Regions from separate parts of the Streptomyces sp. NPDC056486 genome, predicted to be linked through region 2. Evidence: riboswitches for the same ligand, from Rfam matches in the RefSeq annotation. Region 2 holds a riboswitch; the other holds the start of a gene.
What was found. A riboswitch is a leader RNA that binds a small molecule or an ion and turns the genes downstream of it on or off. The one in region 2 is predicted to bind cobalamin.
Positions count from the first base shown of each region.

Region 1 (5,100 bases), on a different contig from region 2:
TCTTCGCCGAGAGCTTCTTACCGAACTCCTTGCTGACCTCGGTGGTCTGGAAGTTCGAGACGTTCACCGAGAAGCCGTCGGCCTGCTCGACGCCCGACCACTTCAGGGGCTCCCAGAGCGAGTCGGGGTTCTTCCAGCCCGCGTTGCCCGCGTCCAGGTACACCTTGGTGTTCTTCAGGGACTTGAGCTTCTCGATGGCGCCCTTGAGAAGGTCGTACCGCTCCTCGTGGAACTCCTCCGGCGTGCAGTTGTCGACCATGTGGAGCACCGCGTCCGGCTCCAGGATGACCGTGGCGCCGCGGTCGCCGATGCCCTTGGCGACCTGGTCGATGAACTTCCTGTACTCGTTGCCGTCGGCCGCGCCGCCGCCCGAGTACTGACCGCAGTCACGGTGCGGGATGTTGTAGAGGACCAACAGGGCGTCCCTGTCGGCCTTCTGGGCGGCCTCGGTGAAGCCGCGTGCCTGATCCTCCGCGTTCTCCGGGATGATCCATTCGGGAACCGGCTGTTCGGCGATCTTGCGGATCAGTTCGGCGTCGTCCTTCTTGCCGTCCTTCTCGTACGAAGCGACCTGCTTGGCGGCGTTGCCCTCGGGGTTGACCCAGTACGGGTCGGAGCCCTTCGGCTGCTGTTTGACCGGCTGCCCCGACGAGTCCTTGCCGTCATCGGAGGAGCACCCCGACAGCAGCAGCGCCGCCCCCGCAAACGCCGCCGCAGCCTTCACCCCCCGGGCCACGATCCGATGACCGGGGCCGGTGTTTTTGTGGTACATCCACTCCCCCTTGGGTGCACTGTCCGATTTCTCAATCCTGACATACGCACTCCCGGCCCACGAGGCCCGCCCGCCCGCGACGGATACCTGTTGGTGAGCTGTTACAGCGCGGCGCCCGGGGGTAGGCGAGCAGGGCGCGGGGCGCAGCTCTTGGGGAGGAGACCATGCGGGATCACACCTCTGAATTACGACTGGCCCAAGTCCTGTTGGAGACCACGAACACCCTGGACGACGACTTCGACCCGGAGCGCTATCTGAGCCGGGTCGCGGGCCACACCGTGGAACTGCTCGACGCGTCCGCGGCCGGAGTCGTCTTCGACGGCGCGGGCGCACCCGCGGGGGCCGCCGGCGCCCACCCCCGTGAGCTGGCGCTCGCCCTGCTCGGGGCCCAACAGACCGGCGGGCCCTGCGTGGAGAGCCTCGGCACGGGGCGGCCCGTGCCTCCGGTACAGCTCACCGCGGCCGAACCTGCCCAGCGCTGGCCGGAGTTCACTCCGCTTGCCCTGCGCCATGGAATCGGAATGACGTACGCGGTACCGCTGCGACAGCGCAAGACCCTGCTCGGCGCGCTCAACGTCTTCATGCCCGAGACCTCCGGGGTCCCGCACATCAACGGGGAGTTGAACCTGGCCCAGGCGATCGCCGACGCGGCCGCGGTAGGTCTGCACAATCACCGCGCCTACACGGAGTACCGGATCCTCGCCACACAGCTCCAAGGCGCCCTGACCAGCCGCATACGCATTGAACAGGCCAAAGGCATACTCGCTGAGCGCTGGCACACTGGTGTGGATGAGGCCTTTGAGGCGCTGCGGCGGTACGCACGCAGAGAACGCCTGGTCATAGACCTGGTCGCCACGGAGGTGATCAAGGGGACGCTCAACGACTCGGTACTGCGCGGCAGTTGATCCGAATCTCTCCGAAGGTCATTCCGGAAACGCCACCACCTGCGATGATCACGGAGAGAAAGCGGATCACGACTTGGCGTCAATCGCCCCCTAGGCTCCAGCGCCCATCCGTTCTAGAGTCGTCCCAACGGCCCAAGCCCCCGGCCTGATCGTCCATCCCGCATTGCGGGGTTGGCCACCGAACCTCCCGCGCCGGCGCCGGGTTACTCCCGCAGCTCGTGCGCGCGCGGTCGAGGACCAGCCCGGTCGACGGCTCCGGGGGGAGCGGGCCGCCGACCGGGCCAGGTTGTCCTGACACAGGCAGGCGCACAGGCAGGCAGAGACAGGCACAGGCACAGGCACAGGCAGACAAAAGCAGACCCAGGCATACACAGGCATACGCAGCCGGACACGGGCAGACACGTACACCGTTGACAGTGTCCATGACCAACTGGGACTCTCCGGGACACAAGTACATACATCGAGACGACGGTTGACAGGAACCCGGTGCGATTCCGGAACGGTCCCGCCACTGTGACCGAACGCCCGCACGGCGTGCGGAAGTCAGGAACTGAGCTGTCGTACTCCTGCTTCGGGGCGTGGAAACCCCAGAAGGAGGCCCTTCGATATGTCACTGCACACCGCGGCACCGCACACCGACAGCGCGGCGGCCGACGCTGCCACCGTCCATACCCGCGACTGGCTCATCGCGTCCGCCGCGGTCATCATCGCGCTGATCGCGCTCTACGCCGTCTTCATCGACAACGGCTCACTGATCTCGGCGACCGGCAGCTATCTGCACGAGTTCGCGCACGACGGCAGGCACCTCTTCGGTGCCCCGTGCCACTGACCGGGGACGGACGCGGCACCATGCCACCCCCCTCGCCTCCCTCGTCCTCGTCCTCGTCCTCACCTGTCCTGCCCCTGCTCGGCCGGGGTCTCGTGGCGGGAGGAACGGCGGGCCTCACGGCCGGTCTCTTCTCCCTGCTCCTCGCCGAGCCGCTGATGGACCGGGCGATCCGCGCCGAGGAGAAACGAGCGGCGGCCCAGGAACACGCGCACGGTGCCGGGCAGTCCGCACAGCACCACGAGGAGCTGTTCACGCGCTCGACGCAGCACGCGGGCCTGGTGGTCACCGCGATCGTCGCCGGTCTGGCCATCGGCGCCCTCTTCGCGGTGGCGTACGCCCTGGTGCACCGCCGCGATCCGCGCGCGGACCCGTGGCCGCGCGCCCTGACCTTCGCGGGAGCGGCCTTCCTCGCCGTCTCCCTGCTTCCCGGTCTGCGCTACCCGGCGAACCCGCCGGGCGTCGGGGACGCGGGCACGGTCGGCGACCGTCAGGCGATGTGGCTCGCGTCGATCGTGATCGGCGTCCTCGGCATGATCCTCGTCCGGCAGGTGTACGTACGGCTGTCGGCCAGAACCGTCCCGGTGCGGCAGATCGCGGCGGCCCTCACGGTGGCCGCCGTCCTGGCCGTGCTCTTCCTGCTCCCGGACAACCCCGACCCGGTCCCGGTCGACGCGACGCTCCTATGGGATTTCCGCGTCCTCTCGGTCGCCTCGCAGGCCCTGTTGTGGGCCGTGTTCGCGGCGGTCTTCGGAGGCCTGGGCCTGCGGTCCTTCCGGGAGAGGGCCGCCGGGGGTGCCCCCATGGGCGCGAGCGCGGCGGGAGTGCCCTCGCGCCCGGGCGCCGCCCCCGGCGCAGGCCCTACGACCCCACGCCGGTGAGGTAGGCGGACACCACCACGTTCGCCGAGTAGGTCTTGGTCGCCCGGTCGAACGTGCCGCCGCAGGTGATCAGGCGGAGTTCGGCACGGCCCTCCTCGTGGGGGCCGTACGCCTTCTTCGCGTCGAAGCGGTCCCGGCTGAGGACTTGTACGTCGTCCACGGTGAACTCCGCGACCGAGCCGTCATCCCGGGTCACCCGGACCTTCTCGCCCGGGCGCACCGCGCTGAGGTCGTAGAAGACAGCGGGGCGTGTCTCGGTGTCGACGTGGCCCACGAACAGGGACGTGCCCGCCGCGCCGGGGCGCGTCCCGCCGCCGTACCAGCCGACGGAGCTCGCCTGCTCGAAGGGCGGCGGATCGATGGCGCCGTCCTGATCGAGCCCGCGGGTGATCACGGGCGCCTGCACCTTCAGCGAGGGGACTTCGACGCGCTGCGGCTTCGCGGCGCCCAACGGCTCGTGCGCGTCCGGGAGTTCGACACCGAACGGACGGCCCACCGCGGCGACGTCACCGTTCGTGGGCTCCGAGACACCGCCGCGTACGTCGGTGATGTCGCTGCCCCACAGCCAGAGCCCTACGAGCAGCAGCGCCCAGGCGACCCCGGTGAGGAATCGCCCGTGCCCAGCCGGCTTCTCATGGCCCGACATCTCGGTCGTCGCCCGTCACTCGGAGCGGCGTCGGCGGACACTGCGGAACGCCACGGCCACGGCCGCAACCCCGGCGAGCACCAGGCCGATCACCGCGTGCCGGGTGCCGGGGCCCGCCTCCTGGGCGTGCGCGGCCAGCTGCGCGGTGCCGCCGCCACCCGCGTGGACCGGCGAGACGGGGGTGGTGTGGTGCTGGACGACCTCCACGGAGCCCGCGCGCTGGTGGGGGTGGCCGTCGCAGTCGACGGTGATCTCGTACGAGCCGGAGACGCCGTTCCGGATCGTGGCGGAGCCGTTCAGCGAGTACTTGTCGCCGTCCCTGCCGGTGAGCTTCGCGTCCCCGTCGAACGCCCCGGACCCCGCGGACCCGGTCGTACCGTCACAGCCCGTGACGCTGATCTCCACTTTGGCCCCGGCCGCGGCGCTGGACGGGGAGACCGTGGCATGCACTTTTCCCTCGTCATGGGCGTACGCGGGTGCGGTGGCTGCGACGGGAAGCGTGGCGAGGACAGCCGCCCCGGCTATACCAGCGATGCCACGCAGGGTGAGTGGACCTCTACGCATCGTGAACCTCCTGTTTCGAGGTTCACGCGCGGCGGCACGTCACGCCTCCCGTGTGCGGCAAACGGGTGGTGCTGCGGAGGCGGTCAGACGCGGTCGACCAGGTCAGCGATGGAGTCCACGACGTTGGAAGGCCGGAACGGGTACTGGTCGATGTCATCGCGGGTGGTCAGGCCCGTGAGGACCAGGAAGGTCTCCATTCCCGCCTCGAGACCGGCGAGGACATCCGTGTCCATGCGGTCGCCGATCATCGCGCTGGTCTCGGAGTGCGCCCCGATGGCGTTGAGCCCGGTCCGCATCATCAGGGGATTCGGCTTGCCCGCGAAGTACGGGGTCCGCTTCGTGGCCTTGGTGATCAGCGCGGCGACGGCGCCCGTTGCGGGGAGCGGTCCCTCCGTGGAGGGCCCGGTCTCGTCCGGGTTCGTGCAGATGAAACGAGCCCCGCCGTTGATGAGCCGTACGGCCTTGGTCATGGCCTCGAAGGAGTACGTACGGGTCTCGCCGAGCAC
Region 1 covers NZ_JBHTSF010000028.1:72,615-77,714, reverse strand. Annotated here, with positions in the region: gene ACFQ7F_RS14590 (glycoside hydrolase family 6 protein) at 1-772, opposite strand, end outside; gene ACFQ7F_RS14585 (ANTAR domain-containing protein) at 937-1,677, shown strand; cobalamin riboswitch at 2,130-2,252, shown strand; gene ACFQ7F_RS14580 (CbtB-domain containing protein) at 2,285-2,506, shown strand; gene ACFQ7F_RS14575 (CbtA family protein) at 2,527-3,384, shown strand; gene ACFQ7F_RS14570 (class F sortase) at 3,365-4,030, opposite strand; gene ACFQ7F_RS14565 (hypothetical protein) at 4,046-4,594, opposite strand; gene ACFQ7F_RS14560 (HAD-IIA family hydrolase) at 4,678-5,100, opposite strand, start outside.
Region 1: another riboswitch for cobalamin. It lies ahead of ACFQ7F_RS14580 (CbtB-domain containing protein); the one in region 2 lies ahead of ACFQ7F_RS40760 (ABC transporter substrate-binding protein).

Region 2 (5,100 bases):
CGAGGGTCTTCTCAGCTACCTGGTAGGTGAGGGACTCCGTGCGCAGCACAGCAGGGTTGCTCATGCGGTTGCCTCCGTACGGTTCCTTCGCAGCATCCAGAGGAAGAACGGGCCGCCCGTCAGCGCCGTCAGGACGCCCACCGGGATGTCCTGCGGGGCCGCGACCGTGCGCGCCGCGAGGTCGGCGGTCACCAGGAACACCGCGCCCATCAGGGCCACCACCGGCAGGAGCGCCCGGTGTGCGGCGCCGACCAGCATCCGGGCCGCGTGCGGCACCATCAGACCGACGAAGCCGATGGCTCCGCTGTAGGCGACGAGTACGCCGGTCAGGAGCGAGGCGAGGACGAAGACGGCGGCGCGGAAGCGGGCCGTGTCCAGGCCGAGGACGGTGGCGCCCTCCTCCCCGACCAGGAGCAGGTCCAGGGGGCGGGCCAGGGCCACGAGCAGCGCCGTGCCCGCGATCAGGGCGGCGCCGGGCAGGGCGAGCATGTCCCAGCGGGCGCTGCCGAGGCCGCCGAGCGTCCAGTACAGGACTTCCTTCAGGTGGTCCGCGCTGTCCGCCATGATCAGGATCAGGCTGGTCAGGGCCGAGAGGATGTACGAGACGGCCACGCCCGCCAGAATCAGGCGGCCCGTGGCGAAGCCGCCGCCTCCCGACCTCGCCAGGGTGTAGACGACGAGCAGGGAGAGCAGGGCGCCCGCGAAGGCGGCGGCCGGGATGGTGACGGTGGTGGCCAGGCCCGCGCCCACGCCGAAGGCGCTGCCGAGGACGATGACGGCGACGGCTCCTGCGGAGGCGCCGGACGAGACGCCGAGGAGGAAGGGGTCGGCCAGGGGGTTTCTCACCAGGGCCTGGAGGACTGTGCCGATGACTGCCAGGCCCGCGCCTACGGCTGCGCCGAGCAGGACCCTGGGGAGTCTTACGTCCAGGACGATCGTACGGAACGGGGAGGGGTCTGCCCTCCCCGTGAGGATTTCCAGGACCTCGGGCGCCGGGATCCGGACGGAGCCCAGGGCGAGGCCTGCGACGATCGCGACCGCGAGGGCGGTGCAGAGTGCCGCGACGACTGTCGCGTAGCCCAGTCGTCTGCGGGTCCGTGCGGCCCTGGCGGGGCTCTCCCCAATCCCGCCCCTTCCCGGCTGTGACATTTGCGGCTCCGCCGCGTGGGGAGGCTCCGCCCCCGGGCCCCCGGACTGGTTGCCGTCGATCACCGGCTTCGCCGAGTTCGTCCTCAAACGCCGGACGGGCTGAGTAGATGCCGGGGCGGGGTGGGTGGGTGATGGCGCGGGGTGGGTGGGTGCCGGAGCCGGGTCGAGTTGTCGCCTGGTGGGCTGGAATCGTCTCCGCGCGAGCCCGAGCGATCGGGCGCCCGGCTGGAAAAGCCTCTTCACAGCTGGTCCGCCAGCTTGCTCACCGCCGCCGGTGCCCGTACCCCCACCACCGCGTCCGAAAGCGGCAGGACCGCGAAGCGCTTGTGCTTGATGGCGGGGACGTCTGCCAGGACCGGGTCGTCCAGGAGGCGCTTCTTCTTCTGGGCGACCGTCGTGCCGCCGTAGTCGAGGATCACGATCGTCTCGGGCTTGCGGTCGACCACCGATTCCCAGGACGCGTCGCCGAAGGACTTGTCCAGGTCGGCGAAGACGTTGCGGCCGCCCGCCCGTTCGATGATGTCGTTGCCGATGCCCCGGCCGCCCGCCGTGAACGCGGTCTTGTCGCCGCTGTCGTAGACGAAGACAGGGACGGGCTCGCGGTCCTTCGACTTCTTCGCCGCGGCGGTCAGTTCGCGTTCGGCGCCGCTCACCCACCGGTCGGCGCGCGCCCGTACCCCGAAGGTGGAACCGACCTCCCGCACCTCGCGGTAGACGTCGTCCATCGATACCGCCCGCTTCGCGCAGGCCTCGACGTCCAGGCGGCTCTCGATGCCGGACTTCGCCAGGGCCGCGCGGCTGCGGCCCTCGCCCGCCAGGAAGGCGCTCGCGTAGCCGCCGTAGACGAAGTCGGGGTCGGAGGCCAGGAGCTTCTCGTACGAGGGGTACTCCTTGGCCAGGACCGGGATGTCCGCGTACGCCTTCGCGTACTTCGGCAGGACCTTGTCGTCCAGGTACGCCGTTCCGGCCAGGTGGTCCTTCAGGCCCAGCTCCAGCATCACTTCCGTCGCGTGCTGGTTCATCGTCACGGCGCGCTTCGGCGGTGCGTCGTACGTCGTCTTCACGCCGCAGTTCGTGACCGTGTACGGGAAGCCTGCTGCCGTCGCGGCGGGCTTGTCCGAAGCGGAGTCCGCGGCGGACGAGCAGGCGGCGAGCGGGACGAGCAGGGCGGTGGCCGCGAGCAGGCGTATGGGGCGGGACATGGCTGAGCTGCCTCCTCCAGGGGATTCCGCGTCCCCTGCGTCGTGGGAGAAGAAGGCGGCAGGTCAGTTCCTGACTGCCCCGCCCGCGAAGGGTGGGGTCACAGTGGCGGGACCGTGCCGGATTCGCACCGGCTTCCTGGGTCCTGCCGCCTCAAAGGTGAGCTCAGTATGCCTGGACGACCTTCACCTCTTCTTCGGTGACCTCGCCGTCCACGATCCGGTAGGAGCGGAACTGGAAGTCGCCCGCGTCGTCGGCGTCGGCCGTGGAGACCAGGACGTAGTGGGCGCCCGGTTCGTTGGCGTACGTGATGTCCGTGCGCGAGGGGTACGCCTCGGTCGCCGTGTGCGAGTGGTAGACGATCACCGGCTCCTCGTCGCGGTCGTCCATCTCGCGGTAGAGCTTGAGGAGGTCGGTCGAGTCGAACTCGTAGAACGTGGGCGAGCGGGCCGCGTTCAGCATCGGGATGAAGCGCTCGGGGCGGCCGGTGCCCTCCGGGCCCGCGACCACACCGCAGGCCTCGTCGGGGTGGTCCTGGCGCGCGTGCGCGACGATCTGGTCGTGAAGGGCCTGGGTGAGGGTCAGCATGGCAGCCAGGATAAACAGAAGGGCCTGTCCGTACCGAAGAGTGGTACGGACAGGCCCACATGCTGGGATCAGGCGTTACGGCGCTACTTCTTCACCGTGTCCTGCGGCTCGGCCTCGCCGCCGCCCGTCGACTGCGAGTCGTTGCGCTTCTGCATGATCAGGTAGCCGACGCCCAGGATCAGGGCCCAGACGGGGGCCGCGTAGAGCGAGATCCGCGCGTCCTTGTCGACGCCCATCATCACGATCACCATCGCGATGAAGGCGAGCGCGAACCAGCTCGTGTACGGGGCGCCCGGCGCCCGGAAGGTGGACTGCGGCAGCTCGCCGCGGTCGGCCTTGCGGCGGTACTTGATCTGGCAGACCAGGATCATGATCCAGGCCCACATGCCGGAGATGGTCGCGAAGGAGACGACGTAGTTGAACGCCTCGCCCGGCCACTGGTAGTTGATCCAGACGCCGACCAGCATCAGCGCGGCGGAGAAGGTCGTGCCGACCAGGGGCAGGCCGTTCTTCGTGAGCTTGGTGAAGAACTTCGGGCCCTGGCCGTTCATCGCCAGGTCGCGCAGCATGCGGCCGGTGGAGTACATGCCGGAGTTGCAGGAGGAGAGCGCGGCCGTCAGGACGACGAAGTTGACGATCGCAGCGCCGACGCCGAGGCCCATCTTGTCGAAGGCGGCGACGAACGGCGAGACGCCCGGCACGAACTCCGTCCACGGCACGACCGAGAGGATCATGATGAGCGCGCCGACGTAGAAGACGGCGATGCGCCACGGCACGGTGTTGATGGCCTTGGGCAGGACGGTCTTGGGGTCCTTGGACTCGCCCGCGGTGACGCCGACGAGCTCGACGGCGAGGAAGGCGAACATCACGATCTGCAGCGTCATCAGCGTGGAGCCGATGCCGTTGGGGAAGAAGCCGCCCTGGTCCCACAGGTGGGAGACGGATGCGGTGTCACCGGCGTCGGAGAAGCCGATGGTGAGGATGCCGGCGCAGATCAGGATCATGCCGATGATCGCGGTGACCTTGACCATCGAGAACCAGAACTCGAGCTCACCGAAGAGCTTCACGGAGATCAGGTTGGCGCCGTACAGGATGACCGTGAAGATCAGCGCGTAACCCCATTGTGGAATGGAGTCGTGTGTCCAGTACTGCATGTACTGGGCCGCTGCCGTTACTTCTGTGATGCCGGTGACGACCCAGAAGAGCCAGTACGTCCAGCCGGTCACGTACCCGAAGAACGGGCCGATGAATTCACGCGCGTACTCCGAGAAGGAGCCCGACACGGCGCGGTACATGAGCAGCTCGCCCAGGGCCCGCATGATGAAGAAGATGACGAGGCCGGCGATGGCGTACGCCAGGATGAGGCTCGGACCGGCCTTGTGAATGGCCTTGCCCGCGCCGAGGAACAGGCCGGTGCCGATGGCACCGCCGATCGCGATCATCTGGATCTGCCGGGCACCTAGCCCGCGCTGATAACCCTCGCCTGACGAGCCGGGCGAACCGCCCGTGCCGTCGGCCTCATTGCCGTCGTGATGCTCTTCGACCTGCGCTGAGGTCATGGTGACGCCTTTCTCCACGCTGATCCGTGCCCGCAGTCTGCGTATGGCCACGGGTCAGGTCCTGATCCCCCCGGATATGGATGGAGTGCTACCGGCGGTCTGCCGGCCCGAGCGCCACCCCGTGACATGGGTGGCGTCACCGAGTGGTCGTGAAGATTTATCACGGTCGCAACAGTGATCGGCCCGGCCACGTGTGGCTCACGTCACGAGAAGAAGCGGACAAAATTCCCCCACCGCGTCAAAGGTGGGCAGTGAAGTGACGCGATCGTTATCCGGATTTGAGCGTCCGCTGAGCGAACGAGGGGTAACCGCTGCTACATACACCGACTTTGCGGGTGTGACCAAGTCGATGAGCTGACCGATGGCCTGGCTGATGGCCCAACCGATGGCCTAACCGATGAGCGTGCCCACCAGCGTCTCCTGCAGGCCGCCGAGCCAGAGATACGCCATCACCATCGGCTTGCGCGGATCGGAGTCCGGCAGCTGGAAGAGCAGGTCCGTGTCGTCCTCGTCGGTCACTTCGAGGCGGGCGCCGATCGCGAGGCGCAGGTCGTTGAGCGCGCCGAGCCAGTGCTGCGACTCGTCGGTGGACAGCTTCAGTACG
Region 2 covers NZ_JBHTSF010000196.1:7,538-12,637, reverse strand. Annotated here, with positions in the region: gene ACFQ7F_RS40770 (ABC transporter ATP-binding protein) at 1-64, opposite strand, end outside; gene ACFQ7F_RS40765 (FecCD family ABC transporter permease) at 61-1,149, opposite strand; gene ACFQ7F_RS40760 (ABC transporter substrate-binding protein) at 1,389-2,351, opposite strand; cobalamin riboswitch at 2,395-2,551, opposite strand; gene ACFQ7F_RS40755 (Mov34/MPN/PAD-1 family protein) at 2,515-2,937, opposite strand; gene ACFQ7F_RS40750 (amino acid permease) at 3,021-4,496, opposite strand; gene ACFQ7F_RS40745 (DUF2017 domain-containing protein) at 4,887-5,100, opposite strand, start outside.